Regions from separate parts of the Arthrobacter rhamnosi genome, predicted to be linked through region 2. Evidence: predicted binding sites of a transcription regulator. Region 2 holds the regulator's gene; each other region holds the start of a gene.
The links. The regulator HrcA, encoded in region 2, represses chaperone genes, less so after heat shock. The targets are predictions, from matches to a motif close to TTNGCACTCGNNNNNNNCGAGTGCNAA.
Positions count from the first base shown of each region.

Region 1 (11,213 bases), 670 kb from region 2:
CCTCCGCCGGAAGTTCGAGCTGTCCGTCGCAGAGGTCGGGCACCAGGACCTGCACCGCCGGGCCGTCGTGGGGGCGGGGATGGTCGGAGGCGACCGGCAGCATGTGGTGGACGTGCTGGACCGGGTGGAGCGATACGTCGCAGCGAGGCCCGAGGTCGAGCTTCTGACCGCCCGACGACGCCTCCTCAGCAGCGAGGACTAGCAAGCGAGGATGCGCAGCAGGGGGCGGTGGCCCGGCTCAGGCTCCTCAGGACGTCGCCAGGTGGTGCAGCGCCCCGTCGTCGAACGCGTCGAGCAGCGCCCGGATGTCCTTGTAGACCTCCACGGCTCCTGCCTCGCGCAGTTCCGCCTCGCTCGTGCCGCCCGAGGCCAAGCCGATCGTGGGGATCTTCAGTTCCGACGCCGCGAGGACGTCCCACACGGAGTCGCCGACGAATACGGCGTTCGCTGCCTCGAGTCCGCCGGCCTCCAGCGCCGCCGCCAGGATGTCCGGGGAGGGCTTGCTGTTCTCCGCATCCGAGGAGCTCGTCGCCGCGCTGATCGCCTCGTCCGCGTCGATGATTCCGCGGAGCACGCCCAGTTCCTGCTGCGAGGCGGAGGACGCGAGGACCACCGTGAGGCCGCTGTCCGCGCATCGGCGCACCAGTTCCCCTGCTCCCTCGAAGGCTCGCAGGGCCGGCCAGTAGGTGGAGAAGACGGCGCCGTGCGTGGAGTCGAGCTTCTCGTCCTGCCCGGTGTCCCGGTCGTCGCCGAGGAGGTGCGCCACCAGCTTGTCGCCGCCCATCCCGATGGCCCGGTGGATCTCCGCCAGCGGGACGTCGTGCCCGAAGCGGCGGAATGCCTGCCACCAGGCGATGGTGTGCTGGTAGTTGGAGTCCACGAGGGTGCCATCCACGTCGAACAGCACACCGTGCCGTGCTTCCGCTGATCCCGCTGTACCGTTCGCCATGCGCTGCCTCCCGCTCGTCCCGGATTCCCGTCCTCCCGAGTCTAGGAAGCCAGGCCTGCGGGTGGCAGCCGAGACGATCCGGTTGCGGCCGCGCGGAATGTGTGGCCCGGTGCCGCTAGGGGGCTGGAACGGGCTCGACGACGAGAGCCACGCGCTCGTCCCCGATGCGCGTCAGCACCAGGGTCGCCTTGTTCCGTCCCTTGCCGGAGCCGGTCAGCAACTGCTTGCGCACGTCCTCCGGGGTGGCCGAGATGCCGCGCTTCTTGATGTCGAGGACGCCGATGCCCTCGGAGCGGACCCAGGTCCTGAGTGCCTTGACGTTGTAGGGCCGTACCGCGAGCACCCGGTACGCCCGGGCGAAGGGGGTGTCCGTGAACGTCGGCGCGCTGATGTAGGCGATCATCGGGTCCAGCAGGTGCCCGCCCAGGTCCGCGGCGAGGTCCGCGACGAGTTCGGCGCGGATGACGGCGCCGTCCGGCTCGTACAGGTAGCCGCCCGGCTCGCCGACGGGAGCGGTCGGGCCGCTGCCGAACTCCGCGTCCGACACCATCTCCGCGGCCCCCCTCGGGCCGAGGACGAGGGCGGCGCGGCGGACGCCCTCGCGGCGGAGCGCATTGAACCACAGCGCCACCTCGGTGACGTCGCCGTCCACGGAGACCCACTGTGCCTCGCAGCCCGACGGGATGGACTCGTGCGGCATGCCCGGGCCCATCTTCACGCCCACCGGCTTCCCGCTGTCGGCGAGTTCCTGGACGAAGGACAGCGGGGGCGAGAACGCCTCGGGGTCGAAGAGGCGGGAGGTGCCCGACGACGTCGTCGTCCTGCGCGCCGGGTCGAGCCAGACGCCGTCGTACTCGGCAGTGTCCACGGCCGAGGCGTCGGCGTTGACCACGCGGGCGTTGGGGAAGGGCAGCAGGTTCATGGTCGCGGCGGCGGCGGTCGTCTCGTCGAGTTCGACGGCGGTGACCTGGCGGTCGAGGGTGGCCAGGGCCATGCTGTCGGCGCCGAGGCCGCACCCGAGGTCGGCCACCGTGACCAGCCCGGCGTCGACGAAGCGCTGCGCGTGGCGGGCGGCGACGGACAGGCGCGTGGCCTGCTCGAGTCCTGCCGACGTGAAGACCATGTGCTCGGCGAAGGGCCCGAACTTGGCGGCCGCCTTCGCCCGCAGGCGCGACTGGGTGAGGGCGGCGGCGACGGCGTCGGGGGAGTGGCCCGCCTTCCGCAGCCGTTCGGTCAGCCGCAGGGTGTCGGCTTCGGAGTAGGGGCCGAGGGAGTTCACCAGCTCCCAGCCTTCGGGGGTCAGGATGTCCGCGATGTTGTCCGAAGCCATGCAGCCAGCCTAGGCGAAGTAGACGCCGATCCTGTTGCCCCGGATGTGTTCCACCTGGATGTCCACGTCGTACACGTCGTGCAGCACCTGCGGCGTCATGATCTCCTCGGGCGTCCCCTGGTGGATGATCGCGCCGTCGCGCATCGCGACGATCGTGTCGGAGTAGCAGGACGCGAAGTTGATGTCGTGGATGACGAGCACCACGGTCTTGCCGAGGTCGTCCACGAGCCGGCGGAGCAGGCGCATCATGTCCACGGAGTGCTTCATGTCCAGGTTGTTCAGCGGCTCGTCGAGCAGGATGTAGTCCGTGTCCTGTGCGAGCACCATGGCGATGAACGCCCGCTGGCGCTGCCCGCCCGAGAGCTCGTCGACGAAGCGGTCCGCGAGGTCGGCGAGGTCGAGATAGTCGAGGGCCCGCTCGATGTGTTCCCGGTCCACCACGGTGGGCCGGCCGTTGTTGTGCGGGAACCGGCCGAACCCCACGAGGTCCCGCACCGAGAGGCGGACCGTGAGCTGGTTCTCCTGGCGCAGGATGGACAGCGTCCTCGCGAGCGCGGGTCCCGGCGTCGTGCTGACGTCCAGCCCGTCCACCTCCACGGTCCCGGCGTCCAGCGGGAGCAGCCGGCTCATCAGGGACAGCAGGGTGGACTTCCCGGCTCCGTTGGGTCCGATGATCGAGGTGACGCCGCCGCGGGGGAGGGTGCAGCTGACGTCGTCGACCACCGTCGCGGTGCCGTAGCGCTTGGTGGCGGAGGTCAGGGTGATCACCGGATGCGACCTTTCAGGAGGAGGGCGAGGAAGACGAGGCCGCCCGTGAACTCGATGACGATGCTGAGCGCCGTGTCGAACTCGAAGACCTGCTCGAGGACGAGCTGGCCGCCGACGAGGGCGATCACGCCGAGCAGGACGGCGAGGGGGAGTACGACGGCGTGCCGGAAGGAGCTGCACAGCTGGTAGGCGAGCGCCGAGACCAGCAGGCCGAAGAAGGTGGCCGGACCCACCAGGGCGGTGGAGACGGCGACGAGCACCGAGCAGATGACGAGGACCACCGTCACGGTGCGCCGGTGGTCGACGCCGAGGCCGACGGCAGTGTCCCGGCCGAGCGCGAGGACATCGAGGCGGTGCCGAAGGCGCCACGCCGGAATGCACAGCCCTCCGACGGCGATCGCGGAGAGGAGCAGCAGGGTCGGGTCGACGCGGTTGAAGCTGGCGAAGAACAGGTCCTGCAGGATGATGTACTCGCTCGGGTCCATCAGGCGCTGGAGCAGTGTCGAGGCGCCCCGGAAGAAGACGCCGAAGACGATGCCGACGAGCAGCAGGAGGTGCAGGCTGCGCCCGCCGCCCGTGAACAGCCACCGGTAGAGCAGCCAGGAGAACGCGACCATCAGCGTGACCTCGACGGCGAAGCGGATCGGTGCGCCGAGCGTCAGGAGCGCCGAGGCGCCGAGGGCGAAGGCCAGCGCGGTCTGGATGAGGATGTAGAGCGCGTCCAGGCCCATGATGGACGGCGTCAGGATCCGGTTGCCGGTCACGGTCTGGAACAGGACGGTGGAGACCCCGACCGCGACGGCGACGAGCACCATCGCCCCGACGCGGTTGAGCCGGCGCGGAAGCACGTACGCGATGTCGCCCTCGAGTCCGACGAGCAGGAACGCCGCGATGAGCGCGACCGCCGTGGCCCCGAGCACCCCAAGCCAGAAGGCGGGCGGGAGCGACCGGATCGGTGTCCGGCCGGATTGCACGACGGCGCTGGGAAGGGCGTTCGTCCTAGCGCGCACCGGCGTTCCTCCGAACGAGCAGGGCGATGAACAGCGCACTGCCGACCACCGAGACGATCACGCCCACCGGCACCTCGTAGGGAAAGCGGATCACGCGGCCGAGGATGTCGCAGGTCAGGACGAAGCCCGCGCCGAACACGGCGATCCAGGGGACCGCCCGGCGCACGTTGTCGCCGATCAGCAGGGAGACGAGATTGGGGACGATCAGCCCGAGGAACGGGATGGAGCCGACCACCACGACGACGACGGCGCTGATGAGGCTGACCAGCACCAGGCCGAGGTTCATGGTGCGCCGGTAGTCCAGTCCCAGGTTGGTGGTGAACTCCTCGCCCATGCCCGCCACGGTGAAGCGGTCGGCGCACACGTAGCCCACGACGGCGAGGGCGGCGACGATCCACAGGAGCTCGTAGCGGCCGCGGATGAGTCCGGAGAAGTCCCCGATCATCCACGTGTTGAGCGTCTGCAGCAGGTCGAAGCGGTAGGCGAAGAACGTGGTCACCGCCGAGATGACGCCGCCGAGCATGATGCCGACGAGGGGCACGATCAGGGTGTTCCGCAGGGGTATCCGCCGCAGCACGGACAGGAACAGCGCGGTCCCGGCCAGCGCGAAGACCGCGGCGATGCCCATCTTGGCCACGATCGGGGCGCCGGGCAGGAGCAGTGTCGCCACGAGGATCCCGGCGGTCGCGGCCTCCACGGTTCCGACGGTCGAGGGCTCGACGAACCGGTTGCGGGCCATGAGCTGCAGGATGAAGCCCGCGATGCTGAGCGCGACGCCCGCGAGCACGACGGCGAGGGTGCGGGGGACCCGGCTCACGAGGAAGGTCTGCCAGACACCGGTGTCGCCCGCGAGCAGGTCGGCGGGGGAGACGTCGGAGACTCCGGTGAAGAGGCTGATGAGGGCAAGCAGCAGCACGGCTCCACCGGCCGGCCAGAGGGCCGGCGATCGGGAACCGCGCTGCTGTGCCGGCCGCTGGGGCCGGAGGGAGAGTGCTGCCATGGGGGCGCCCGCCGCAGGTGCGGCGCAGCGGATCAGGCCGCGACGGCCTCGTTGACGGCCGACACCATGGCGTCGAGGTTGTTCAGGCCGTAGCCGATGAGGTACCAGCTGGCGGAGTCGAGGTAGGTGACGGCGTCGTTCTTCGCGGCGTCCGTCCCGTTGACGAGTTCGTTGTCCAGGACGGCGGAGGCGGCGGCTCCGGCCTCGCCGACGGCGGCGTCACGGTCGATGACGAAGAGGTGGGCGGGGTTGATCTCGGCGATGTACTCGAAGGAGACGGCCTCGCCGTGCGTGCCCTCGGTCTTCACCTCGGCGGCAGGTTCGACGCCGAGGACATCGTGGATGAGGCCGAAGCGGGACCCGGCGCCGTACGCCGTGACCTCGCCTGCGCTGGTCATGAGGATCAGGCCGTTCCCGGCGGACGCCGCGGCCTCCTTCGTCTCGCTGATCCGGGTATCGAGGGCCGCCAGGCGCTCCGCCACCTCGTCCTCGGCGCCGAAGATCCGGCCGAGGGACTCGGTGTGCGCGGTGAAGCTCGCGATCGGCTCGGCGGCATCGACGGTCAGGTCGATGGTCGGCGCGATCTCCGAGAGTTCGTCGTAGGAATCGGCGACGCGGCTCGAGATGATGATCAGGTCCGGGTCGGCCGCCGCGATCGCTTCGAAGTCGGGTTCCTTCATGGCCCCGATGTTGGTGATGTCGCCGCCCTCGTAGGCCGACAGCTGGGCGGGCAGGGTTCCCTGCGGGACGCCGTCGACGTCGACGCCCAGGGCGTCCAGGGTGTCGAGTGCGCCGAGGTCGAAGGTGAAGACGGTCTCGGGGTTCGCCGGCACCTCCGTGGTGCCCTGCGCGTGGTCGATCGCGACGGTCGACGTCGTCGCGGGCGCATCCGCTGCTTCGGAGGAACCACCGCAGGCGGTCAGGGCCAGGGTGGCCGCAGCGGCTGCGGAAAGGACGGCGAAGCGCAGGTGTGCCATGGGGTGAACTCCGGGAAGGGAAGGGCCGGCAGGCCGGGGATCGGAAGTAAGGAATGCCTTACCTTCTCGAATCTAGAGCGTGGCTCGGGAATTACGCAAACGAAGCATCACCTATTGGCTGTGGCGTCGGTCACAGGGCGGGGCGGGAAGCGCGGCAGCTGGCACTCGCCTTGACCGAGTGCTAGCCGTTGCATACAGTCGGAGTTGGCACTCACTCCATGTGGGTGCTAATCCCGAGGGAAGCGTTCGCCGGCACCGCGACGACGGTTCACGCCCAGCCCGAGGGCCTTCATTCCATTGGTAACGAACGCAAAGGAGAGCCCGAGTGTCGGTCTCTATTAAGCCCCTTGAGGATCGCATTGTTGTCCGCCCCCTCGAAGCCGAGCAGACCACTGCTTCCGGCCTCGTCATCCCGGACACGGCCAAGGAGAAGCCCCAGGAGGGTGAAGTCGTAGCCGTCGGACCGGGTCGCGTCGACGACAACGGCAACCGCGTCCCCGTCGACGTCGCCGAGGGCGACATCGTCATCTACTCGAAGTACGGCGGAACCGAAGTCAAGCACGGTGGCCAGGAGTACCTGGTGCTCTCCGCCCGCGACGTCCTCGCAGTCGTCGTCAAGTAGTACCCGATTGGAAAAGCCCCGGCCCGCAGTGGCCGGGGTTTTTCTCGCTGCACAAGCCTGAAAGGAACCAACAATGGCAAAGCAGTTGGAATTCAACGACGCCGCCCGCCGTGCCCTCGAGGCCGGCGTGGACAAGCTCGCGAACACCGTCAAGGTGACGCTGGGCCCCCGCGGACGCAACGTCGTGCTCGACAAGAAGTGGGGCGCCCCCACCATTACCAACGACGGCGTGACGATCGCCCGCGAGATCGAGCTCGACGACCCCTACGAGAACCTCGGCGCGCAGCTGGCCAAGGAGGTCGCCACCAAGACCAACGACGTCGCCGGTGACGGAACCACCACCGCGACCGTCCTGGCGCAGGCCCTGGTCAAGGAAGGCCTCCGCAACGTGGCCGCCGGCGCCGCACCGGGTGCGCTCAAGCACGGCATCGAGGTGGCGGTCGAGGCCGTCGCCAAGCGCCTGCTCGAGAACGCCCGCGAGGTCGTCGGTCAGCAGACCGCGAACGTCGCCTCCATCTCCGCCCAGAGCACCGAGGTCGGTGACCTCCTCGCGGAGGCCTTCGAGAAGGTCGGCAAGGATGGTGTGATCACCATCGAGGAGTCCTCCTCCACGCAGACCGAGCTGGTCCTCACGGAGGGCATGCAGTTCGACAAGGGCTACCTCTCGCCGTACTTCGTCACCGACGCGGAGCGCCAGGAAGCCGTCCTCGAGGACGCGCTCATCCTGATCAACTCCGGCAAGATCTCCTCGCTGCAGGAATTCCTGCCGCTGCTCGAGAAGGCCCTGCAGGCCGGCAAGCCGCTGTTCATCATCGCCGAGGACATCGAGGGCGAAGCGCTCTCCACGCTCGTGGTCAACAAGATCCGCGGCACCCTCAACGTCGTCGCCGTCAAGGCTCCGGGCTTCGGCGACCGCCGCAAGGCCATGATGCAGGACATCGCCACCCTCACCGGTGCGCAGGTCGTCTCGCCCGACCTCGGCCTGAAGCTGGACCAGGTAGGCCTCGAGGTGCTCGGTTCCGCTCGCCGGATCACGGTCACCAAGGACGCCACCACGATCGTCGACGGCGCCGGCAGCGAGTCCGACGTCGCCGACCGCGTGTCGCAGATCCGCGCCGAGGTGGAGCGCACCGATTCCGACTGGGACCGTGAGAAGCTCCAGGAGCGCCTCGCGAAGCTCGCGGGCGGCATCGGCGTCATCAAGGTCGGCGCGGCCACCGAGGTCGAGCTCAAGGAGAAGAAGCACCGCATCGAGGACGCCGTGTCGTCGACGCGCGCAGCCCTCGAAGAGGGCATCGTTGCCGGTGGCGGTTCGGCCCTGGTCCACGCCGGCAAGGCGCTGGACGCCGATGCCGACGTCCTGGCACTCGAGGGGGATGCGGCCACCGCCGTGGGCCTCGTGCGCCGCGCGCTGGCCCAGCCGCTGCGCTGGATCGCCGAGAACGCCGGCCACGAAGGCTACGTCGTCGTCGCGAAGGTCTCCGACCTCGAGGACGGCTACGGCTTCAACGCTGCGTCCGGCGAGTACGAGAACCTCGTGGATGCCGGCATCATCGACCCCGTGAAGGTGACGCGCTCGGCCCTGCGCAACGCTGCCTCCATCGCGGCGCTGGTGCTCACCACGGAAACCCTCGTGGTCGAGAAGCCCGAGGAGTCCGACGACGAGGGCCACGGCCACTCGCACTAGGACGCCCGGGCCCCGGCCCGACCTGTCACCCAGCAGCACCCCGGTTCCTCCGAGCCGGGGTGCTGCTGTGTATCCGGGCCCTGGACGCAACGGCCCTGATACGACGGCCCGGGAGACGACGACGCCCCGGCACTCTCGCGAGTGCCGGGGCGTCGGGTCGGTGCTCGGTCAGGCGTCGACGACGATCGCCGTGACGACCGGCTGGCGGTTGTAGTACCGGCGCATCCAGTTGGCCGTTGCCCGCTCGATGATGTCCTCCGGATCCTGGCGGCGCCCGCCCTGACGGTTGGACGCGGAATCGCGGAGTGCCTTCTCCACGGCCGCGCCGGCCTTGTCGAGGTCCCCGTCGGAGCAGGAGAAGCCCTTGGTGAAGAACTCGGGGGCCTCGACCATGTCACCGTTGTCCGGGTCGATGATCGCGAGGACGGTGACGACGCCCTCCTCCGCCAGGCGGCGGCGCTCCACGAGGTCCTCCTCGGTGATGCCGCCGACGCTGTCGCCGTCCACGAACACGAGCCCGGCCTCCACCTTGCCCGAGATCGTGGCACGGCCACGCACGAGGTCGACGGTCACGCCGTCCTGCGCGATGACGACATTGCGGGGATCGACACCGGTCGCTACCGCGATCGCAGAGTTGGCCCGCAGGTGGCGCCACTCGCCGTGCACCGGCATGACGTTGCGCGGCTTGACGATGTTGTAGCAGTACGCGAGCTCACCGGCGCTGGCGTGGCCGGAGACGTGCACCTTGGCGTTGCCCTTGTGGACCACGTTGGCGCCGATCTCCGTCAGGGCGTTGATGATGCTGTAGATGGCGTTCTCGTTGCCCGGGATGAGCGAGCTGGCCAGCAGCACGGTGTCACCCTCGCTGATGCGGATGGCGTGGTCGTTGTTGGCCATGCGCGACAGGGCGGCCATGGGCTCACCCTGCGAGCCGGTGCAGATCAGGACCACCTTGTGGTCGTCGCTGCGCTCGAGCTTCTTGAAGTCCACGAGCAGGCCCTGCGGGATCTTGAGGTAGCCGAGGTCCGCGGCGATGGTCATGTTGCGCACCATCGAGCGGCCCACGAAGGCCACCTTGCGGCGGTGGCGTTCGGCGGTGTCGATGATCTGCTGGATACGGTGGATGTGGCTCGCGAAGCTGGAGACGATGATCCTGCGCGGCGCCGAGCGGAACGCTGCCTCGATCGCCGGAGCCAGGTCCTTCTCGGAGGTCGTGAAACCGGGGACGTCGGCGTTCGTGGAGTCCGTGAGGAACAGGTCCACGCCCTCGGCGCCGAGGCGCGCGAAGGCGCCGAGGTCCGTGATGCGGCGGTCCAGGGGGAACTGGTCCATCTTGAAGTCGCCGGTGTGGAGCACCGTCCCGGCCGCGGTGCGGATGGCGACGGCGAGGCTGTCCGGGATGGAGTGGTTCACGGCGACGAACTCGAGGTCGAACCCGCCCAGGGTGCGGCGGTCGCCCTCCTTGACCTGGATGGTCTTCGGGGTGATGCGGTGTTCCTGGAGCTTGGCCTCGATGAAGGCGAGCGTCAGCTTCGAACCGACCAGGGGGATGTCCGCGCGTTCCTTGAGGAGGTAGGGAACGGCGCCGATGTGGTCCTCGTGTCCGTGCGTGAGCACCACGGCGACGACGTCGTGGAGCCGGTCGCGGATATAGGAGAAATCGGGGAGGATGACATTGACGCCCGGCTGGTGTTCCTCGGGGAACAGGACACCGCAGTCGACGATCAGCAGCTTGCCCTCGAACTCGAAGACGGTCATGTTTCTGCCAATCTCACCGATGCCACCGAGAGCGACGATCCGCATGGCTCCCTTGGCCAGTTCCCGTGGTGCTTTCAGTGCGGCAGGTCTTTTATTCACAGATTAGGTTTCTCTCGTTGGGTGAGGGAGACGGGGCAGAGGCCGTCAGACGTTCGTCGTCGCGGCCGGCAGACCGGCGGCTCCATTCAGGTGGTCCCCGGCGTTCCCGGGGAGATACTCCTTCTAGGGTACGTGCTACGCGGGCGACCGGCGGATCGGTCCTCGAGGGCTCCCGACGCGACGGCAGGTTCCCGAACGGTAAACTGGAGGTTTGCGTCCGCCCATCTTCCAGGCCTCCGAGGAGGAACAGCGTGGCTTCCGCCCTGCAGACCCCGCCCTCTGCGGCCGCCCGGAATCGTCCGGACGGCTCGGCTGAGCGCCGGTTCCGGCCCGAGGTCCAGGGACTGCGCGCGCTGGCCGTCAGCATGGTCGTGGTCTACCACGTGTGGCTCGGGCGGGTGTCCGGCGGCGTGGACGTGTTCCTGCTCGTCTCGGCCTTCCTCCTCACCGTCACGTTCACGCGGCGCCTCGAGTCCGGGCAGCCACTCGCCCTTGCCGCGTACTGGCTGGGCCTGCTCAGGCGCCTGCTACCCGCCGCCGTCGTCGTCCTGCTGTCCGTCCTCGCGGCCACCGCCGTCTTCATCCCCAGTTCGCGCTGGCGGTCCGTCTTCGATCAGACCTGGGCGTCGCTAACCTACCGGCAGAACTGGCAGCTCGCGGGTGACGCCGTGGACTACTACGCCCTCAACCACAGCGCGGCGAGCCCGCTGCAGCACTTCTGGTCGCTCTCCATCCAGGGGCAGGTGTTCCTGCTCTGGCCGCTCCTGTTCGCGGTGTGCGCCGTCGTCGTCGCCGGCACCCGCCTGCGTCCCCGGTCCGTGCTGATCGCCCTGTTCGGCGCCGTCTTCGTGCTGTCGCTTGTGTTCTCCGTCCGGCAGACCGGAGCGGACCAGGCCGCGGCCTACTTCGACACCCGCGCCCGGCTCTGGGAGTTCGCGCTCGGTTCGCTGGTGGCACTGGTGCTGCCCCGCCTCGTCCTTCCCGTGCGGGTGAGGGTGGTGCTGGGCTGGGCC
Region 1 covers NZ_JBTNDT010000001.1:728,172-739,384, reverse strand. Annotated here, with positions in the region: gene ACX80I_RS03470 (DUF503 domain-containing protein) at 1-202, shown strand, start outside; gene ACX80I_RS03465 (HAD family hydrolase) at 248-949, opposite strand; gene ACX80I_RS03460 (THUMP-like domain-containing protein) at 1,065-2,279, opposite strand; gene ACX80I_RS03455 (iron ABC transporter ATP-binding protein) at 2,289-3,047, opposite strand; gene ACX80I_RS03450 (iron chelate uptake ABC transporter family permease subunit) at 3,044-4,057, opposite strand; gene ACX80I_RS03445 (ABC transporter permease) at 4,047-5,057, opposite strand; gene ACX80I_RS03440 (siderophore ABC transporter substrate-binding protein) at 5,090-6,034, opposite strand; gene groES (co-chaperone GroES) at 6,360-6,656, shown strand; gene groL (chaperonin GroEL) at 6,730-8,343, shown strand; gene ACX80I_RS03425 (ribonuclease J) at 8,512-10,146, opposite strand; gene ACX80I_RS03420 (acyltransferase family protein) at 10,452-11,213, shown strand, end outside.
Region 1: a site for HrcA is predicted at 6,193-6,219, ahead of groES (co-chaperone GroES). Genes of this name have one in related genera too.

Region 2 (9,553 bases):
CGGGGTGGAGGAAGAGCGCCTCGAACAGGAAGTTCGCGAGGCGGACCAGCGACTCCTCGTCGACGTCGTACCCGGACTCGTTGTTGACCTCGACGCTCATCGTGCCACCCCCGGACGGCCGACGCGCGCCTGTACGGCGCGCTGTTCGTCGTCCCAGGTGCTGTAGGCGCTGACGATGTCGCCGACGAGCCGGTGCCGTACGACGTCGGCGGCGTCCAGCTCGCTGAAGTACACGTCGTCGACGTCCCGGAGGATCTCGCTGACGACCCGCAGTCCCGAGCTGGTGCCGTTGGGGAGGTCCACCTGCGTGACGTCGCCGGTCACCACCATCTTCGAACCGAAGCCGAGGCGCGTGAGGAACATCTTCATCTGCTCCGGCGTCGTGTTCTGGGCCTCGTCGAGGATGATGAAGGCGTCGTTCAGGGTCCGCCCGCGCATGTACGCCAGGGGCGCGACCTCGATCGTTCCCGCCGCCATGAGGCGCGGGATGGAATCGGGGTCCATCATGTCGTGCAGGGCGTCGTACAGCGGGCGCAGGTACGGGTCGATCTTGTCGTTGAGGGTTCCGGGCAGGAAGCCCAGACGCTCCCCCGCCTCGACGGCGGGCCTCGTCAGGATGATCCGGTTGACTTCCTTCTGCTGGAGCGCCTGGACGGCCTTGGCCATGGCCAGGTAGGTCTTGCCGGTACCCGCCGGGCCGATACCGAACACGATGGTGTTCCGGTCGATCGCTTCGACGTACGTGCTCTGGTTGAGCGTCTTGGGGCGGATGGTCTTGCCGCGCGAGGTCAGGATGTTCACGGACAGCACTTCCGACGGCCGGGCAGTGCTCTGCGTCTTGAGCATCGTGACCAGCTGCTCGAGGACATGGGGAGAGACCGTCGCATTGTTGGTGGCCATGGTCTGGATCTCGCCGATGAGCCGCTCGGTGCGCAGCACGTCCGCCGAGGGACCGGTGATCGTCAGTTCATTGCCCCGGGCCTGCAGGCCGATGCCGGGGAAGGAGTCTTCGATCAGGCGCAGGGCCTCGTCGTTCGAACCAAGCGCCTGAACCATCTGCTCCGTCGAGTCGAAGACGAACGTCCGTGTGTCGAGTCCTGCCACGTTGATGCCTGTTGAAGATTCGCTCATAGCTCGGCCGTCCGGCCTTCGATCGCCCCTCGTCTGAGTAGTCGTGCTGTGCTGTCATTCATGCTGTGGTTCATGCTGCCGTTCGTGCTGTCGTCTGCCGCCGATCCCGCCCTCGGGACGGAGCACACCAGCACCGGCGGAGATGCCAATGTTACGGCATCCCCTATTTGTCAACAGGCGCGGGAGGGCCTTGATTCCCGCGCCGCCGGGAGCTCCCTTCTTACCGAGCGGCGCTCGACTTTCGTCGCGAATCGGCAACGGGTTCGTATCGATCAGGTTTCAGTCCCGTCGACCGCCTGTATTCACACTGGTGTGCTCCGCGCGCTGTGCCAAGCTGAAACAGGTCCGGCAGGTCCGCGCCCACGAGCGGTCGCTGATCCTCCGGCGCACACGCCGCGGGTCGGGCCGTCCGGGACGATTCCACGTTACAGATTCCACCCGCGCACCAGCGCGCCTGACGGAAGGGGGCCGGCATGCACGAGCAGGACCCCCTGAAGAAGAACCGGCTCGGGCTCCGCGGGATGCTCCTGGTATCGGGCGCCGTGCTCGCGGCGAGCAGTGTGTTCTTCCTTCCCGAGGTGGGGCTGCTGCAGGGCAGCGCACCGACGACGACCCTTCCCGTCACGCTTCCGACGGCGGTCCCCGATGGGGAGTCTGGGGAGCCCGAGACGCCCGTCCGGAGCCAGGGCGCGGCAGCGGGGCCCGCTGACGCCGTCCAGCCGCTCCTGCCGGTCTACTGGCTCGGGGAGGTCGAAGGGACCGACCGGCTGTTCCGTGAATTCCTCGTGGCTCCGGAATCCACCGGCGACCCGATCTCCGACGCGGTGCGGCTCATGACCTCGGGAAAGCCTCTCGACTCCGACTATCACTCGCCGTGGCATGCCGCATCGAGCGTGAGCTCGTCGATCTCCACGAAGAACGTCATCACCCTCGACATCTCCTCGGACGCCTTCTCCGAGAGCCTCGGAGAAGGCGACGCACGCCTGGCCCTGCAGCAGCTCGTCTACACTGCCACGGCGGCCGCCTCGAACGCCGGCCTCATTCCCGGCGGCGAGTCCAGTTCCGTCGTCGTGCTCGTCGACGGAGCGGCGGGCTACCGCGCCTTCGGCTCCGTGGACGTCGGCGGGGAATGGACCCGGGATACGTCCACACTCGCTCCCGTATGGATCATCGACCCGCAGGAGGGCGTCGAAGCCGACCGCTCCGGCCTGACCATCCACGGGGTGGGGCCGGCATCGGAGCAGACGCTCGCCTGGCGGATAGACCGGAGCGAGGGTGGGTCGGCGGACGGCGGAACAGGAGATACCTCGCTCTTCCGTGACGGCTCGGTCCGGATCTCGCCCGAGGACGGCGCTCCGGGCGCCTATTCCTTCTCCGTGACGCTCCCGCCCGGCTCCTACGAGATCACGGTGGCCGTGCCCTCCGGGGACGGCCGGGCACAGGACTCGAAGTCCGTCGTCGTCAGGTAACCCCCTAGCCTCGTGCCGGCGGCCATCGGCGCCGTCGGCTACCAGCGCCCCAACAGGTGGTTCAGCAGCACGAGGGCGGCCGGGCCAGCGGAGGACGACCGCAGGACGTGCGGTCCCAGGCGGGCCGCACCAGCACCGACAGCGCGCAGCTTCGCCAGCTCGGCCGCACTGATGCCACCCTCCGGACCCACGACGACCGCGGTCGACGACGGTGTGTCCAGGGCACCCGCTGCGTGGAGCTCCGAGACCTGCTCGGCGAGGGAGGACTCGGCGTCCTCGTGCAGGACGACCATCCGGTCCACCGTCGACGCCCAGGCGGCCAGGCCCGAGGTGTCCAGGACGGCGTGGACCTCGGGCACGAACGATCGGCGCGACTGCTTCGACGCCGCGCCCACGAGGGACACCCACTTCTGCCGGCCCTTCTCGGCCTTGTCGCCGCGCCAGCGGACGATGCTGCGCTCGGCATGCCACGGCACCACGGCATCGACGCCGAGCTCGGTGGCCGACTCGACCGCCTGCTCGTCGCGACCACCCTTCGCCAGGGCCTGGACGAGCACCAGACGGTGCTTTGGCGCGGGATCCTGGCCGGCGGTCTCCACCTCGACCTCGACGGTTCCCGACCCGACGGCCGAGATCACTCCGCCGATCCGGTAGCCGGAGCCGTCGGACACGTCGATGCGCTCCCCCGTCCCGAGCCGCCGAACGGTGGCGGCGTGCCGGCCCTCGTCACCGCCGAGGACGAACAGGGCGCCGGGTGCGGCCGCGCGAACGGCCTCGCTCGACCCGAAGAACAGGGGACGCGTCATGGTCAGCGGTTCCCGAGGCGCTCCCGCAGGCGTGCGAACACGCCGGAACCGCTGCTGGCGAGCTGGCCGTCCGTGTACTCCTCGTTCCGCAGTTCGGCGAGCTTGCGCAGGAGCTCTTCCTGCTGGTGGTCCAGATTGCGCGGCGTCTCGACATTCAGGTGGACGCGGAGGTCTCCCCTGCCCTGGTTCCTGAGGTGCGTGACGCCGAGCCCGCGCAGGGTCACGATCTCGCCGGACTGCGTCCCGGGCTTGATGACCAGTTCCTGGTCGCCGTCGAACGTGTCCAGCTGCACCGTGGTGCCCAGCGCGGCCGCCGTCATGGGCACGCTCAACGTGACATGGAGGTCGTCGCCGTCGCGGAGGAACGTCGAGTCGGTGTTGACGCGGATCTCGACGTAGAGGTCGCCCTGGGGACCGCCGGCGATGCCGGCCTCGCCCTGGCCGGCGAGCTGGATGCGGGTGCCCGTGCTGACGCCGGCGGGGACCTTGATGGTCAGGGTGCGGCGTGCGCGGACGCGTCCCTCACCGCTGCATTCATGGCAGGGGTTGGGGATCACGGTGCCGTAGCCCTGGCACGTCCCGCAGGGCGCGCTCGTCATGACCTGGCCGAGGATCGAGCGGACCGCCCGCTGGACCTGCCCGGAGCCGCCGCAGATGTCGCAGGTGCGGGGCGACGTGCCCGGCTGGCAGCAGGTCCCGTCGCACGTGGGGCAGACCTCCGCGGTGTCCACCTCGATCTTCTTGTTGGTGCCGAAGACGGCGTCCTTGAGGTCGATGCGCACGTTGATGAGCGCGTCCTGGCCCCGTCGGGTCCGGGAGGGTGCTCCTGCCTGCTGGCCGCCGCCGCCGAAGAAGGTCTCGAAGATGTCCTGGAACGCGAACCCGGAGCCCGAGTAGCCGGCACCGTAGCCGTTGTCCGTGCCGTTCTCGTTGCCGGTCGTGTCGTAGATCCGCCGCTTCTGCGGGTCGGACAGCACCTCGTAGGCGTGCGTGATGCGCTTGAACTCCTCCGCGGCGTCTCCACCCGGGTTCACGTCGGGGTGGAGCTTCCGGGCGAGCTTGCGGTACGCCTTCTTGATTTCCTCCCCGGTCGCGCCCTGCGCCACACCGAGGACCTCATAGTGATTACTCACTCGTGCACATCTCTTCCTGTTGGAGATTTCTGTCTACTGCTCTGCTCGCCGGTCGTGCCGGCGGAATACCGTTGTGCCGGCGGAACACCGGGGACGGCCACGGGGCCGGCTACTCCTCGAGGATCCTCGAGAGGTAACGGGCGACGGCGCGCACCGCGGCCATCGTCGTCGGATAGTCCATGCGGGTGGGCCCGAGGATCCCGAGCTTCGCCCCGGCGTCCGGACCGTAGCCCGTCGCGACCACGGAGGCCTCCGACAGGCCACCATAGGGGTTCTCGCTGCCGATCCTCACCGAGATGCCGCGGGCGTCGTACTCCATCTCCGACAGGAGCCTCAGCATGACGACCTGCTCCTCGAGGGCCTCGAGGACAGGACCGATGCTGAGCGGGAAGTCACCCGTGGATCTGGCGAGGTTCGCCGTTCCTGCCAGCAGGATCCGGTCGTCGCGGCCGAGGCCGGCGAGCTGCTCCAGCGCTTTGATGATCGTACCCCCGTGCGCCCGCAGCGCGGGAGGCAACTGCGACGCTGCGACGCCCAGCTCACCGGCCAGCGCCGAGAGTCTCACCCCGGACACCGCGGACAGGATGCGCTGCTTCAGGTCCGCGAGCTCGGCTTCCTGGATGTCCGCGTGCGTCCGGACGATGCGCTGCTGGACGGTGCCGTTGGTCGCGATCAGGACCACGAGGATCTGCTGGGGAGCCAGCAGGACGAATTCGATGTGGCGGACGGACGCCCCGCCCACACGTGGGAACTGGACGACGGCGACCTGGTTCGTGAGCTGGGCGAGCAGCCGGACGGTCCGGTCCATGACGTCGTCGAGGTCCTCCGCGCCCTCCAGCAGGGTCTGGATCGCCTTCTTCTCCGGCGCGGACAACGGCTTGACCTCGGAGATACGGTCCACGAACAGCCGGTATCCCTTGTCCGTGGGGATGCGGCCCGAACTCGTGTGGGGTGCCGCGATGAGGCCTTCCTCCTCGAGGACCGCCATGTCGTTGCGGATGGTGGCGGAGGAGACGCCGAGCTTGTGCCGGTCGACCAGTGCCTTGGAGCCGACGGGCTCCCGCGAATGGACGTAGTCCTCGACGATGGCCCGGAGCACCTCCAGGCGTCGCGGTTCACTCATTCGATGTCACCTCCGGGTCTGCAGGAACAGGCGTGGGGGCGGCTCCGAGCGATTAGCACTCGACACACCCAAGTGCCAAGTCTAGTACGTCCGGGCTGATTGTTAGCATTGGGAACCCGGGCCGCGGCAGACCGCCGAAGCCCTCGGCGGAAGGACAGCTCGGGATGGACTACGGCTGGGGAGCACAGGATATTACGGCTCCGAAGCGGGTCAGCCTGCCCGATGTCCCGGTGGAGAAGGACACGGTCCTCGAGGACGTGCAGAGCGGATTCGTCGGCGCAGTGGTCCGGGTCGAGAAGTCCGGCGGCCTGCATGTGATGGTGCTCGAGGACCGGCGTGGCAAACGCCGGACGTTCCGGCTCGGCCACGGGTTCCTCCTCGACGGACAGCCCGTCCACGTCGTCGCACCCGTGCAGCGCGCAGCGCCGGCGTCCACCCGGACCGCGTCCGGATCGGTGCGGGTCGAGGGCGCGCGGGCGAGGACTGCGCGGGCCAGCAGGATCTGGGTGGAGGGACAGCACGACGCCGAGCTGGTCGAGAAGGTCTGGGGGGACGATCTCCGGCTCGAGGGAATCGTCGTCGAGCCGCTGCACGGCGTCGACGATCTCGCCGGCGCGGTCCGCGCGTTCGGCCCCGGTCCCCAGCGGCGGCTGGGCATCCTCGTCGACCACCTGCTGCCCGGGACCAAGGAGTCCCGGATCGCACAGCAGGCGATGACCGTGCCGGGGGCACGCCACCACGTCCTGATCGTCGGCCATCCCTACGTGGACGTCTGGCAGGCGGTGAAGCCGGCCGCGCTGGGACTCGACGCCTGGCCCGTGGTGCCGCGGAACCAGGACTGGAAGACCGGGATTCTCGCCGGGCTCGGCTGGCCCCACTCCGACCAGGCGGCCGTGGCCCATGGCTGGAAGCGGATCCTCGCCGGCGTCAGCACCTACGCCGATCTCGAGCCCTCGCTGCTGGGCCGGGTGGAGGAGGTCATCGACTTCCTGACCGCGCCCCCGGGCACTGCCTGAGCAGTCCGGGCGCCGCCACCACGTATCCTTGGATCGAGTCCGGGGGAACAGTCCCGCCAGCCAGCAAAGGAATTGACGTTGTCCAACACCGCCGACCAGCAGCACCACGGGCGGGGCGAGTCCCGGCCCGCGTTCGAAGGGACGCCGGCGAATGCCCTTCCCCTGACTGCGTCCGAGGACCGCCAGTTCGCGACGCTTGCGCACTTCGGCGGCATCCTGGGCTTCATCCCCTCGCTGCTGATCTACCTCATCTTCAAGGACCGGGGCCCGTTCACGGCGCAGGAGTCGAAGGAGGCGCTGAACTTCACGCTTCCGCCGACCCTCCTGGCGCTGGCGGCATGGCTCCTGTCGCTCGTGCCGGTGATCGGAGGGGTGTTCGCCGTCGTGAACGCCCTCATCTGGGTCACGATCACGATCTTCTCGGTGAATGCGGGCATCCAGGTCAACCGTGGCCGGCCCTACCGGTACAGCCTGAACCTGCGCCTGATCCCCTAGGCCCGTCCGCGCTCGGTCCGGCACTCAGTCCGGCAACAGCCTCCGCACGACGGCGTCCGCGAGCAGCCTGCCCTGGAAGGTCAGGACCACGCGGCCCGCGAAGGCCGCGGCGGGCTCGACGAGCCCGTCGGCGATCAGTCCGGCGACCGCCGTGCGGCTCGTTGCCCTGAGGGATTCGGTCGGAAGCCCCTCACGCAGCCGCACGCGCAGCATGACGTCCTCGACGTAGCGGTCCTCCGCCGACAGGATCTCGCGCCCCGCGGCGGGTGACCGCCCGGCATCCAGCGCCTCGGCGTACGGGCGCGGATGCTTGACGTTCCACCAGCGCGTGCCGCCGACATGCGAGTGCGCACCCGGACCTGCACCCCACCAGTCGCTGCCACGCCAGTAGGCGAGGTTGTGTCGGCATTCATCGGCGGGCGTCCGCGCCCAGTTGCTCACCTCGTACCAGTGCAGGCCGCCGGCCGTCAGCATCTCCTCCGCGAGGGCGTACTTGTCGGCGTGGTCGTCGTCGTCGATGGGCGGCACCTGGCCGCGGCGGATGCGCGTCGCGAGCCGTGTCCCGTCCTCGATGATGAGGGCGTACGCCGAGATGTGGTCGGGGCCGTAGGACAGCGCCGTGGACAGCGACGTCCGCCAGTCCTCCAGCGACTCCCCCGGCGTGCCGTAGATCAGGTCCAGGCTCACCTTCAGGCCGGCCTCACGCGCCCACTGCACGGCCTGCGGCACGCGTTCGGGCGAGTGGGTGCGGTCGAGCACGGCGAGCACGTGGGGCACCGCGGACTGCATGCCGAACGAGACGCGGGTGAAGCCGGCATCCTTCAGGACACGCAGCGATTCCGGCGTCACCGAATCGGGATTGGCCTCGGTGGTCACCTCCGCGTCCGGGGCCAGGCCCCACTGCGCCGTCGCCGCCCGAAGGATCGACGCGAGGTCCCCGGCGGGCAGCAGCGTCGGAGTACCTCCGCCGAAGAAGACCGTGGACAGCGGCCGTGCCGGCATCCCCGAGGACCGGAGCACCTGCGCACCGAGGGCGAGCTCGGCGAGCACGGATCCGGCGTACGCGTCCTGCGACGCTCCTCCGCCGAGCTCCGTGGCCGTGTAGGTGTTGAAGTCGCAGTAGCCGCAGCGCACCGCGCAGAACGGGATGTGCACGTAGAGGCAGAAGTCGCGGCTGCGCGCGCCCTCGGCTGCCTCAGGGGGCAGCACGCCGTCCTCCGGTGCCGGCAGGCCGAGCGGAAGGGCGCTAGGCACGCGGACCAGCCCCCTCGAAACCGTACGGGGTCACTTCTTGGCTTTGTCCTTCGACTCGTCGGAGGACAGTGCGGCGATGAAGGCCTCCTGGGGCACTTCCACGCGCCCCACCATCTTCATGCGCTTCTTGCCCTCCTTCTGCTTCTCGAGCAGCTTGCGCTTACGCGTGATGTCACCGCCGTAGCACTTGGCGAGGACGTCCTTGCGGATGGCCCGAATGCTCTCGCGCGCGATGATGCGGGCGCCGATGGCGGCCTGGATGGGCACCTCGAACTGCTGGCGCGGGATGAGCTCGCGAAGCTTGCCCGTCATCATGACACCGTAGGCGTAAGCCTTGTCACGGTGGGTGATGGCGCTGAAGGCGTCCACCTGTTCACCCTGCAGCAGGATGTCGACCTTGACGAGGTCGGACACCTGGTCGCCGTCGGCCTTCCAGTCCAGGGAGCCGTACCCGCGGGTCTTCGACTTCAGCAGGTCGAAGAAGTCGAAGACGATCTCCGCCAGCGGCAGCCGGTACCGGATCTCCACGCGGTCCTCGGACAGGTAGTCCATGCCGCCGAGGATGCCGCGGCGCTGCTGGCACAGCTCCATGATGGCGCCGACGAACTCCGACGGCGCGAGGATGGTCGCGGACACCATGGGCTCGCGCACCTCCGCGATCTTCCCGACCGGGTACTCGCTCGGGTTGGTGACCTTCAGGACGCGCTTGTCCTCGAGGGTCACCTCGTACTCCACGTTAGGGGCGGTGGAGATCAGGTCGAGGTTGTACTCGCGCTCGAGGCGTTCCCGCGTGATCTCGAGGTGCAGCAGGCCGAGGAAGCCGACGCGGAACCCGAAGCCCAGCGCGGCCGAGGTCTCCGGCTCGTAGACGAGCGCGGCGTCGTTCAGGGTGAACTTCGCCAGGGCGTCCCGCAGGACGGGGTAGTCGGTGCCGTCGAGCGGATAGAGGCCGGAGAAGACCATCGGCTTCGGATCCTGGTAGCCGCCCAGCGACTGCGCGGCAGGCTTGGCCAGGTTGGTGACGGTATCGCCCACCTTCGACTGGCGCACGTCCTTCACACCGGTGATGAGGTAACCGACCTCGCCGACGCCGAGCCCCTTGGAGGGCTTCGGCTCGGGTGAGCTG
Region 2 covers NZ_JBTNDT010000001.1:57,405-66,957, forward strand. Annotated here, with positions in the region: gene ybeY (rRNA maturation RNase YbeY) at 1-100, opposite strand, end outside; gene ACX80I_RS00320 (PhoH family protein) at 97-1,131, opposite strand; gene ACX80I_RS00325 (GerMN domain-containing protein) at 1,605-2,600, shown strand; gene ACX80I_RS00330 (16S rRNA (uracil(1498)-N(3))-methyltransferase) at 2,639-3,406, opposite strand; gene dnaJ (molecular chaperone DnaJ) at 3,409-4,539, opposite strand; gene hrcA (heat-inducible transcriptional repressor HrcA) at 4,649-5,662, opposite strand; gene ACX80I_RS00345 (DUF3097 domain-containing protein) at 5,827-6,678, shown strand; gene ACX80I_RS00350 (DUF4870 domain-containing protein) at 6,757-7,173, shown strand; gene hemW (radical SAM family heme chaperone HemW) at 7,198-8,427, opposite strand; gene lepA (translation elongation factor 4) at 8,458-9,553, opposite strand, start outside.

Region 3 (11,213 bases), on a different contig from region 2:
GAGGCCGGCGTTGAAGGCGATCTGCTTGAGCGGCGCGTCGATGGCGACGCGGACGATGTTCGCGCCCGTTGCCTCGTCACCCTCGAGCTGCAGGTTGGCGAAGGCCTTGGCGCCGGCCTGGATGAGGGCGACACCGCCACCGGCGACGATGCCCTCTTCGACGGCAGCCTTGGCGTTGCGCACTGCGTCCTCGATGCGGTGCTTGCGCTCCTTGAGTTCGACCTCGGTAGCGGCACCGGCCTTGATGACTGCAACGCCGCCGGCCAGCTTGGCCAGGCGTTCCTGCAGCTTCTCGCGGTCGTAGTCGGAGTCGGAGTTCTCGATCTCGGCGCGGATCTGGGCCACGCGACCGGCGATGGCGTCGGCGTCGCCGGCTCCCTCGACGATGGTGGTCTCGTCCTTGGTCACGACGACCTTGCGGGCGGTGCCGAGCAGGTCGAGGGTGGCGGTCTCGAGCTTGAGGCCGACTTCCTCGGCGATGACCTGGCCGCCGGTGAGGATCGCGATGTCGGCGAGCTGCGCCTTGCGGCGGTCACCGAAGCCCGGGGCCTTGACGGCGACGGACTTGAAGGTGCCGCGGATCTTGTTGACCACGAGGGTTGCGAGGGCTTCGCCTTCGATGTCCTCCGCGATGATCAGCAGCGGCTTGCCGGACTGCATGACCTTCTCGAGGACGGCGACGAGGTCCTTCACGTTGCTGATCTTCGAGTTGACGATCAGGATGTAGGGATCCTCGAGGACCGTCTCCTGGCGCTCGGCGTCGGTGACGAAGTAGCCCGAGATGTAGCCCTTGTCGAAGCGCATGCCCTCGGTGAGTTCGAGCTCGAGGCCGAAGGTGTTCGACTCCTCGACGGTGATGACGCCTTCCTTGCCCACCTTGTCGAGGGCTTCGGCGATCAGGTCACCGATCTGCGTGTCACCCGCGGAGATGGAGGCCGTGGCCGCGATCTCCTCCTTGGTCTCGATTTCCTTCGCGGAGGCGAGCAGCTCGTCGGTGACGGCCTTGACGGCCTTCTCGATGCCGCGCTTCAGGCTCAGGGGGTCCGCTCCGGCCGCGACGTTGCGCAGGCCTTCCTTGACGAGGGCCTGGGCGAGCACGGTGGCGGTGGTGGTTCCGTCGCCGGCGACGTCGTCCGTCTTCTTGGCAACTTCCTTGACGAGTTCTGCGCCGATCTTCTCGAACGGGTCGTCGAGCTCGATCTCCTTGGCGATGGACACGCCGTCGTTCGTGATGGTGGGGGCGCCCCACTTCTTCTCGAGTACGACGTTGCGGCCACGGGGGCCGAGCGTTACCTTGACGGCGTCAGCGAGGATGTTCAGGCCTCGCTCGAGGCCGCGTCGGGCCTCTTCATCAAAAGAAATGATCTTGGCCATAACGGCTTAGGTCCTTTCGGGACGGTTGCATTTCAGCACATCAATGCTTGCCTGCGTGTGGTGCCCGCGACGGCCGGGCGACGCCGGAACGATCTCTTTCACGTTCCTGCTCCACCCTCACCACAGAGGTTTGCCTGCTTCACCCGTCACGCGCTTCTTAGCAGTCTGCGCGCGCGAGTGCTAACTCAATAATTAGCACTCCCACCCCGTGAGTGCAAGCCGATCGGGCGCGTCGGAGTACCCTTGCCGTGCTGTCACACGGTGACTCCGGGACGCCGTTCCGGCTCCCCCTCGACCTGCGGATCACTGGAACTCGGGTCCGAGCACGACCGAGATAGCCGGCGAGACATCCGCGCTGTCGACCAGGTTCGTGATGCCCAGATCTTCAGCCACCGCCTCGGCCCCGGCCCGCTGCGCCTCGCCGTTGTAGAAGACCACCGAGGCGTCCACGGGAGCGCCGGCCCAGTTCCCGGGAAGCGCCGAGGTCCAGCCGGCGGATGCCAGCCGGCCGGCTGCCACGGAGGCCAGACCGGGGGCACCCGTGCCGTTGAGGACGTTCACAGTCTGCGCGCGGTCGGCATCGTCCACCTCGTCCTGGGCCGTGCCGTCCGGGGACGGTTCCCCCGTCGCATCCGTGCCCGCGTCGTCGTTCGCCGTCGGGTCCGAGGCCGGGCCGGAGGCCGTGGACGATCCGGTTGCCGACGCCGCGGCGCCGCCTCCCGCGAGGCCCAGCCGGGGAAGGATGAAGTAGGAGCCCAGGCCGATCAGGAGCGCGAGGACCCCCACGGTGATCTTCAGGGCGAGGCCGCTCGATCCGGCCGGGATGAGCCGCTCCCGGTGGACGCCCTGACGCACGGGAGCCTCCGGGACCCTGTCGAACTCGTCCCGCGGGTGCTCGGTCATGGGTGAGGATGGTCCTTCGCTCGTCGGGCTGGCGGGCAGTTCTAGATGTCCGCGCCGAGACGGCGTGCCGAGCGTGCCTTCTGGCGGGTGGACCTCAACCGCCTCAGCCGCTTCACGAGCATGGGATCGTGCGCGAGCGCCGCCTCGGTGTCGATCAGCGCGTTGAGCACCTGGTAGTAGTGCGTGGCGGACATGTTGAACAGGTCCCGGATGGCCTGCTCCTTCGCACCGGAGTACTTCCACCACTCGCGTTCGAGGGCGAGCATGCGCTGCTCGCGGTCACCCAGGGCCGCCTTCTTGTCCTGTCCGGAGGGCGCATCGGCAGGCTGCCGCATCGGCTCAGCCATCTCCATTACCGCCTTCCTTCAATGGGCACAACTACTACTCAATGGTAGTGGGGAATTACAGGCATGTCATTCGAGCGGACGGCGCCCCGGCGCCGCGGAAGAATAGTGCCATGACCGACGACGGCGCCCTCTTCGACCTCCCTCCCTCCTCGACGACGGGCACGGCACGAAAGACCGGTGGCGGGAGGCCGCCGACCTCCGCCCCGCCCTCGCCCAACGAGTCGGTCTTCCCGTTCGCTGCTCCCGCGGGCATCGAGGAGCTGGTCTCCCAGGACTGGGCGGCCGCGCTCAAGCCCGTCGAACCGGTACTGCACCAGCTCGCAGCATCGCTCGCGGCGGATCTGGACAAGGGGCTGCGGATCCTTCCGGACGCGCCGCACATCCTGCGGGCGTTCACCACCCCGCTGGACAGGGTGCGCGTGGTCATCGTGGGGCAGGACCCGTACCCGACCGTGGGGCACGCCGTCGGGCTCAGCTTCGCCGTCGATCCCGCCACCCGGCCCCTTCCCCGCAGCCTCGCGAACATCTACCGGGAGCTGGCCGCAGACACGGGGGCGGCCCCGCCTGCCACGGGTGACCTGTCCGGCTGGACGGAGCAGGGGGTCCTGCTGCTCAACCGGGTGCTGACGGTCCGCGCCGGCGATCCGGCCTCGCACCGCGGGCTGGGCTGGGAGCTGGTGACCGACGCCGCCATCCGCGCGCTCGTGGCCCGGGGCGGTCCGCTCGTCGCCATCCTCTGGGGCAAGGACGCACTCCGCCTCAAACCCCTGCTCGGCGCGACGCCGACCGTGGAGTCCGCGCACCCCAGTCCCCTGTCGGCCTCCCGCGGATTCTTCGGCTCCCGGCCCTTCAGCCGCGTCAACGACCTGCTGGCACAGCAGGGCGCGGAGCCCATCGACTGGTCGCGGACCACCGCCGGCGGCAGGGAAGGCTAGTCAGGGCGGGCAGCACCGGCCGCGCCCCGGCTATCGCCGCCGGTTGCGCTGCCGCTCGTTCGAGCTGAGTTTGCGCGTGAACGGTCGTGCCAGGTTGTCGCCGAGAACGACTCCGGCGGCGATGGCCAGCACCACGGTCAGGGCGTTGAAGAGGCCGAGGGCGCCGTCGGACACCAATGCCGAGTCGAGGGTGAGCATGTACATCGAACGAAAGATGGTCAGCCCGGGATAGAGGAAGAGGACCGCGGGAACAGCGACGACGAGCTGGGGCGCACCGAGCCGGAGGGCGACGACGCGAGACAGCGCTCCGATCAGGATCGCGGCCAGCGCCGGCGCGAGGCGGTAGCCGACGCCTGCGGTCATCACGGTGATCAGGAAGAGGTACCCGGCCACCGCGACGAGCGACGTGGGGATCACCAGCTTCACGTCGGTCTGCTCGGCGATGCAGATCATCGCGACGGAGATGAAGACCAGCACCGCCACCACGGGCCACGGGTACTGGCTGCCTGAGGAGTCGAGGACCTCGAGTTCGGGTATGCCGAGCGCCGTTCCTGCGACGAGCGCGACGGCGATACCGGCGACCAGCGCCGCGAAGATGAGGATCGCCGAGAGGAACCGCCCCGCGGCCGTGACCGGGAAGCCGTTGATGGCGTCCTGCGTCGCGGAGACCAGCCTGCCGGTCGGCAGGAGCAGGAGGATGCCGCCCACCACGACGAGGGCCGGGGCGATCGGCACCTGCAGCCACCAGAACAGCATGGCGATCAAGGTGACGAGCGCCGACGAGGTCGCGACCGAGAAGAACTCGGGTACGCGCCACTCTCCGAGCTTCCGGCTCACCAGATCCACGAGGATGCAGCTGACGAAGCCGATGAGGGACGCCAGCACCGTGCCGCCGGTGAAGGCGACGATGGCCGCCGCGAAGATGCCGAACGCGGCCGTGACCATCCAGCGTGGGAAGGGCTTGGGCCGGTGGGTGATCTCGTCGAGCCGCTGGACCGCTTCGGTACGCGAGACGCCGCCGTCCGCGATATCGGAGACGAGGCGGTGGATGGCCGTGAGGCCCGCGTAGTTGTTCGTCCACGACCGGACCACCCGCAGCACCGTCGTCGGCGTCTGGTCCTTGGCCGAGTAGTTGAGCACCACCGACTGGTTGGTGATGTCCACCTCGATGTTGTCCAGGCCGAACGCCGCGGTCACGGCGATGATGCTCGTCTCGACCTCGAGCGCTCCCGCGCCGTACCGGAACATGGTCTCGGCGAGGCTGAGGGCGAAGTCCAGGGCCTTGCGGGCGCTGGCGTCGGGCCCGGCGACCTGGACCATCGGATTCGCGTAGGGACTGCCCGCCAGCCGCTCGACGATGCTCATGGCCTGGGTGGGGGGAGACTCCCCCTGCACCAGGCGGCGGAGCATGCTGCGGGCCGCGGCGTTGGGACGGCTCGACGACGGTACGCGCTCCGGTGTGGTGGGCAGGGCGTCCGCGGGCCGCGGAGCCGACTGGCGCTGGCGGCCCTGCCGAGGGGTCCTCGGCTCCGCTGCCGGGCGCTTCTTCGGTGGAACGGCAGCTCCCCGCGCCTTCCGCCCGCTCCCCCTGCCGGCGGCGAGCTTCTTCTTCTCGTCCTCACTCGGATCGAAGGGCCGCTGGATGACGGGGAGTGCCTCCGCCACCGGCGAAGGGTTGGTGGAAGGCGATCGACCGTCCTCCGGGGTGGAACCGTCTGTCACAGCGGCCTTTCATGCGTCACGCGCCGCGGCGTCCGCGGGCTCTTCCTCAGTAGAACGGCTGGTGCGTGCGTCGCCAGTACACCTGGCGCGCCACACGCTCCGCAATCGTGTTCCACACACGATACTTCCAGCCGCTGACCACGAAGTCGTAGCAGCCGACGAAGTCCGTGACGGTCTTGGTGAAGCTCGTCTTGAAGAGCCCCAGGCCGTGGTGCGGGTGGGCAGTGTCCTTGAGCCGATCACTCGGCGGAGTTCCACAGAAGTCGTACTCGACGATCCCGAACTCGTCCTTGAGGTCGTTGATGGCCCTCCACTGCACGAGGTGCGAATCCCCGTACTGTGAGCGCCCGGGCCGGGAACCGCCGTCCTTGTAGGTCCCCTTCGACCCGTAGTTGATGACGAACGCCCCCACCGACGGTTCGCCGTCCTCGTACACGAAGTAGAAACGTCCCTGTCCGGCGTCCACGAAGTTCTGCCAGAAACGGCTGTAGTACTCGAAGGAGCGCATGCGGGCCGCGGAACGGTCCTCGATGTGCGACATCAGGGAGTACATCGCCCGGAAGGTCTCCTGCGTCGGCTCCATGCGCCGGACCTCGACGCCCTCACGCATGGCCCGGCGAACGGCGTTGCGGCCCCGCGAGTGCAGGTTCCGCAGCAACTGGTTGGAGTCCGGTGTGGTGTCCAGGATGGCCGTGCTGTCGTTCGGCTGCAGATTGAACGTCTTGACGAGGCCCGCGGCACGGAATACCTCGCGCACCTCGGGACCGTCCACGAGGTCGGGCTCCACCTTGATGGCGAAGACGCGGTGCCCCTCGCGCCGGGCGAGGTCGGCCACGGCCCGCACGGCCGCCGGGACGTCACCCGCCTCGGTGACCGCCGGTCCCTTGATGAGGTACCAGAGGGCCCCGAGCAGGGGCACCCTCTTCTCGAGGATGAGGTTGTGGCTCGTCGAGTCCGGGCCCTCGAGGACCAGGAACCGGGGCCGCCACCCGTGGTGCGACTTGACCTCCGCGAACGCCGCGGACTGGAGCACGTTGCCGCCGCCCGGATTGGACGTCACCAGCGCATCCCAGTTCTGCTGCTCCGTCGTGGTGGCGAAACGGGCGCTGAAGTCGGCCAAGATTCCTCATTTACTGTGGGCGGCGAGCGAAGGACGCCCTCAAGTCTAGCGGCTGTGTACCTGCCTCCCGTGGATCCGGCACCGATGTTGCCTGGGGGAACTGTCTGTCCTGTACTCGCTTCCTAAGGGTGGTTAGCATCAGGAGCATGGACTTCAGATACCTCGGCAACAGCGGCTTCAAGATCTCGGAAATCACCTACGGCAACTGGCTCACCCACGGCTCGCAGATCGAGAACGACGTCGCGACGCAGTGCGTGCGTGCTGCGCTCGACGTGGGCATCACCACGTTCGACACCGCGGACGTCTACGCGAACACGGCAGCGGAGACCGTGCTCGGCGAAGCACTGAAGGGCGAGCGCCGCCAGTCGCTCGAGATCTTCACGAAGGTCTGGGGACCCACGGGCCCCAAAGGACACAACGACGTGGGGCTCTCCCGCAAGCACATTCTGGAGTCGATCGACGGCTCGCTGCAGCGCCTCCAGACCGACTACGTGGACCTCTACCAGGCGCACCGGTACGACCACGAGACGCCGCTCGAGGAGACGATGCAGGCCTTCGCCGACATCGTGCGCCAGGGCAAGGCCCTCTACATCGGCGTCAGCGAGTGGACGGCCCAGCAGATCCGCGACGGCGCCGCCCTTGCGAAGGACCTCGGTTTCCAGCTCATCTCCAACCAGCCCCAGTACTCGATGCTGTGGCGCGTCATCGAGGGAGAGGTCATCCCCACCTCCGAGGAACTCGGACTGTCCCAGATCGTTTGGTCCCCAGTGGCACAGGGCGTCCTGACCGGCAAGTACACGCCGGGCCGGCAGCCGGAGCAGGGAACCCGCGCCTCGGACGACAAGGGCGGCGCCGACATGATCAAGCGCTGGATGGACGACGACGTCCTTGCGGGCGTCCAGAAGCTCGCGCCCATCGCCGACGGCGTGGGGCTGACGATGGCGCAGCTGGCCATCGCGTGGGTCCTGCAGAACAGCAACGTGGCCTCGGCGATCATCGGGGCCTCACGCCCCGAGCAGGTGGAGTCGAATGCCGCCGCTGCCGGCGTGAAGCTGGAGGACGATGTCCTGAAGGCGATCGACGACGCGATCGGCGGCCTCGCCGAGACGGACGTCGCGAAGACGGTGTCCCCCGAGACGCGGCCGGTCTGATGGCGGGCCCTGCGACGCTCAACGTCGCGGTCACCGGTTCCAACGGCAAGCTCGGGCGGAGCGTCGTCCGCGGCCTGCGCGAGGCCGGTCACACCGTCCTGGAGCTCGATCAGCACGGCGAGCGCGGCCCCGGGTTCCTGCGGATCGACCTGCGCGACTACGGCCAGGTCCTCGACGCCCTCCTCGGCGTGGACGACCGGCACAGCGGGTTGGACGCCGTCGTGCACCTCGGGGCGATTCCGGCTCCGGGACTGCAGGCCGACGCAGCGATCTTCCACAACAACATGACGGCCACGTACAACGTCTTCCAGGCATGCCGGCGGGCCGGGATCAAGCGGATCGTCTACGCGTCGAGCGAGACCGTGCTCGGGCTCCCCTTCGAGACCCCTCCCCCGTACCTCCCTGTGGACGAGGAGTACCCTGCACGGCCCGAGAGCACCTATTCGCTGGTCAAGCACCTCGAGGAACAGCTGGCCATCGAGCTGGCACGGTGGGATCCGGACCTGAGCATCAGTGCCCTGCGGTTCTCGAACGTCATGGACCCCGAGGACTACGCCGAGTTCCCCTCCTTCGACGCCGACGCGACTGCACGCAAGTGGAACCTGTGGGGCTACATCGACGGCCGCGACGGCGCCCAGGCGGTGGAGAAGGCCCTGCAGAATGCGGCGCCCGGCTTCGACCGCTTCATCATCGCTGCCGCTGACACCGTGATGAGCCGCGCGAGCGCGGACCTCGCCGCGGAGGTGTACCCCGGCGTGCAGGTGGTCCGGGACGTGGGTGGGCACGAAACGCTCCTCTCCATCGACAAGGCGCGGCGCGTCCTCGGGTACGAACCCCGGCACAGCTGGCGCGACCGCGACTAGCAGGACCTGCGCCCGATCGGGGCGGCGGTGGGGAACTGTCGTCCGGGCCGATTCATCAGTAGGCTGATGATCGAAGGATGCACAGCACCGACGAAAGGCAGAGATGATGACCGAGAACCTTCCCGATGAGGAACTGACCATCGTGGGCGAAGAGCCCGACGTGCCGAACGACTCGCTTGCTCCCGAGGCCTTCGATCCGGTCCTCGAGGGCCGGCCCGACGACTACCCCGACGCCGCGGAGAACAATCCGGACCGGTGGCAGGATGACCCCCTCCTGCAGGACGAGCCCAGCGCGGCCGTGACCGGCGACGACGAGAACGACTTCGACGAGAACGGCGTCAGCGCGATCGGCGAGGAAGGGTACCTGAGCGACCAGACCCTCCGCGAGGAGACGGCCGAGGCCCGTTACCGGCACGGGGACGAGCAGTATCCGCCGGAGGAGCCGATGCTCGGTGAAGCCTCCGCGGACGTCGACTTCGGCATGATGGAGGACGACGAGGTCGACGCGAGCGACGACCCCGCGAACCGTGGCGGGTCGCCGCTGAGCGCGATGGACGAGCAGGACATCAAGTAACGCCCTCGAACGGAACGCTGCGAAGCCCCGGGAACTCCCCGGGGCTTCGTCATGTCCGGGGCTGCCCGCCGAAGTCCCCGCCGCGCGCCTCGCGCAGGGCGCCGGGAGCCGCCGGGGTACCGCCGACGGCGCAGTGCCTCGGGTGGTCGGCCTCCGGCACCCCGGGGTTCCGGATGCTGACGGCGGCCAGGAGTCCGCCCGCGATCAGTACTCCGGCACCGAGAAGGCACGCGGTACCGAATCCGGCTTCGAAGGTCCTCGGGTCGTCGTAGGCGTCTCCTGTCAGACCTGCGGCGGCCGGCAGGACGGCGATCGCGATGAGGCCCGCCGCCCGCGCGACGGCGTTGTTGACACCGGAGGCGAGCCCCGCCTGACGTTCCGGCACCGAGGACAGCGCCGTCGACGTCAGGGGCGCGACGAGCAGCGACAGCCCGAGGCCGAGCACGATCACCGGCGGGAGCACGTCCCGCAGATAGGACGCCTCCTCGCCGATCCGCAGCATGAGGACCAGTGACACGGCGCAGATGAGCGGACCGACCGCCATCGGGATGCGAGGGCCGATCCGGGAGCTGAGCGCGCCTGCCCGGGGTGACAGGACGAGCATCAGCGCCGTGATCGGCAGCATCGCAGTGCCGGACGCCACCGGGCTGAAGCCCGCCACGACCTGCAGATGGACGACGAGCAGGAAGAAGATGCCACCGAACACCGCGTAGATGAGGAACGTGACGGCGTTCGCCGCACGGAACTGCCGATTGCCGAAGATGCGCAGGGGCAGCATCGGATTCGCGGTGCGCCGCTCCACCGCGAGGAAGGCTACGGCCGCAGCGAGTCCCAGGACCCCGGACGCGAGGACTCCGGCGGACAACACGCCGTGGTCGGGCGCTTCGATCAGCGCGTAGGTCGTGCCGGCGAGCGCGAGCGCCCCGAGGGCTGCCCCGGCGATGTCGAGCCTGCCCGTCGCGCCGGAGTCACGGGTCTCCGGGACATGCCGCACGGCGATCCAGACGACGGCGGCCGCGACGGGGACATTGATGAGGAAGACCCAGCGCCAGGAGACGCTTTCGACGAGCCAGCCGCCGAGGAAGGGCCCGATGGCGGTGGCCACGCCCCCCAGTCCGGACCACGCTCCGATGGCCCGTGCACGATCCTCGCCCGAGAAGGCGGCCTGGAGGATCGCGAGGCTGCCCGGCGTGAGCAGGGCCCCTCCGACGCCCTGGAGGGCACGCGCCGCGATGAGCAGGCCGGCATCCGGAGCCAGCCCGCACAGCAGGGAGGCGACGGCGAACCAGATGACGCCGACCACGAAGACGCGCCGCCGCCCGAACCGGTCCCCCAGCGCCCCGCCGAGCAGGATGAAGGAGGCGAGCGTCAGGGTGTAGCCGGTGACCATCCACTGCAGGGCCGAGAAACCCGTGCCCAGGTCCCGCCCGATCGTCGGCAGGGCCACGTTGACGACGGTGGCATCGATACCGGCGATACCCGAACCCAGGACCGTCGCGACCAGGATCCATCGCCCGGAGGCCGTTCCCATCCGGATTCCACTCATGGCCCACCATCCGTCCACGCCCCGCGGTGCCGCGGGCGCACGCACAGTGTCGCACCGCCGTCGCCCATCCTCCAGTCCGCACGCCTCCGCGCCGGGCCGGTGACACGGGACACATCCGGAATAGCCCCCGGCCGGCGCCGGTTACCGACCAGTAGGAAACGACCCGGAAAGTAGGAACGCATGAAGCTGTTCTCCCCCCTGACCCTCGGCACGCTCGAACTCCCCAACCGCGTGGTGATGGCGCCGCTCACGCGCGTCCGCTCGGGCGAGGCCGGCATCCCCGGGGACATCGTCGTCGAGCACTACCGCCAGCGCGCCTCCCTCGGTCTCATCGTCAGCGAGGGAACCTACCCCAGCCATGCCGGGCAGGGCTTCCCCGGGCAGCCGGGACTGGTCGAGGACGAGCAGCTCGCAGGCTGGAAGCGCGTCACGGACGCCGTGCACGCGGACGGCGGTCGCATCGTCGCCCAGGTCATGCACGCGGGCCGCGTGACGCACCCCGACACGAACGGCGGCTACGAGGTCGTGGCCCCGAGCGCCGTCGCCATCGAGGGGACCACGCGGACCAGCACGGGCAAGCAGCCCTATCCGGTGCCGCATGCCCTCACCACCGAGGAACTGCCGGGCATCATCGAGGAGTTCGTGACGGCCTCGCGCAAGGCGATCGACATCGCCGGG
Region 3 covers NZ_JBTNDT010000004.1:24,137-35,349, reverse strand. Annotated here, with positions in the region: gene groL (chaperonin GroEL) at 1-1,374, opposite strand, end outside; gene ACX80I_RS09045 (LytR C-terminal domain-containing protein) at 1,678-2,277, opposite strand; gene ACX80I_RS09040 (DUF3263 domain-containing protein) at 2,319-2,624, opposite strand; gene ACX80I_RS09035 (uracil-DNA glycosylase) at 2,735-3,559, shown strand; gene ACX80I_RS09030 (threonine/serine exporter family protein) at 3,590-4,969, opposite strand; gene ACX80I_RS09025 (lipid II:glycine glycyltransferase FemX) at 5,328-6,401, opposite strand; gene ACX80I_RS09020 (aldo/keto reductase family protein) at 6,548-7,552, shown strand; gene ACX80I_RS09015 (NAD-dependent epimerase/dehydratase family protein) at 7,552-8,415, shown strand; gene ACX80I_RS09010 (hypothetical protein) at 8,522-8,989, shown strand; gene ACX80I_RS09005 (MFS transporter) at 9,039-10,535, opposite strand; gene ACX80I_RS09000 (alkene reductase) at 10,716-11,213, shown strand, end outside.
Region 3: a site for HrcA is predicted at 1,532-1,558, ahead of groL (chaperonin GroEL). Genes of this name have one in related genera too.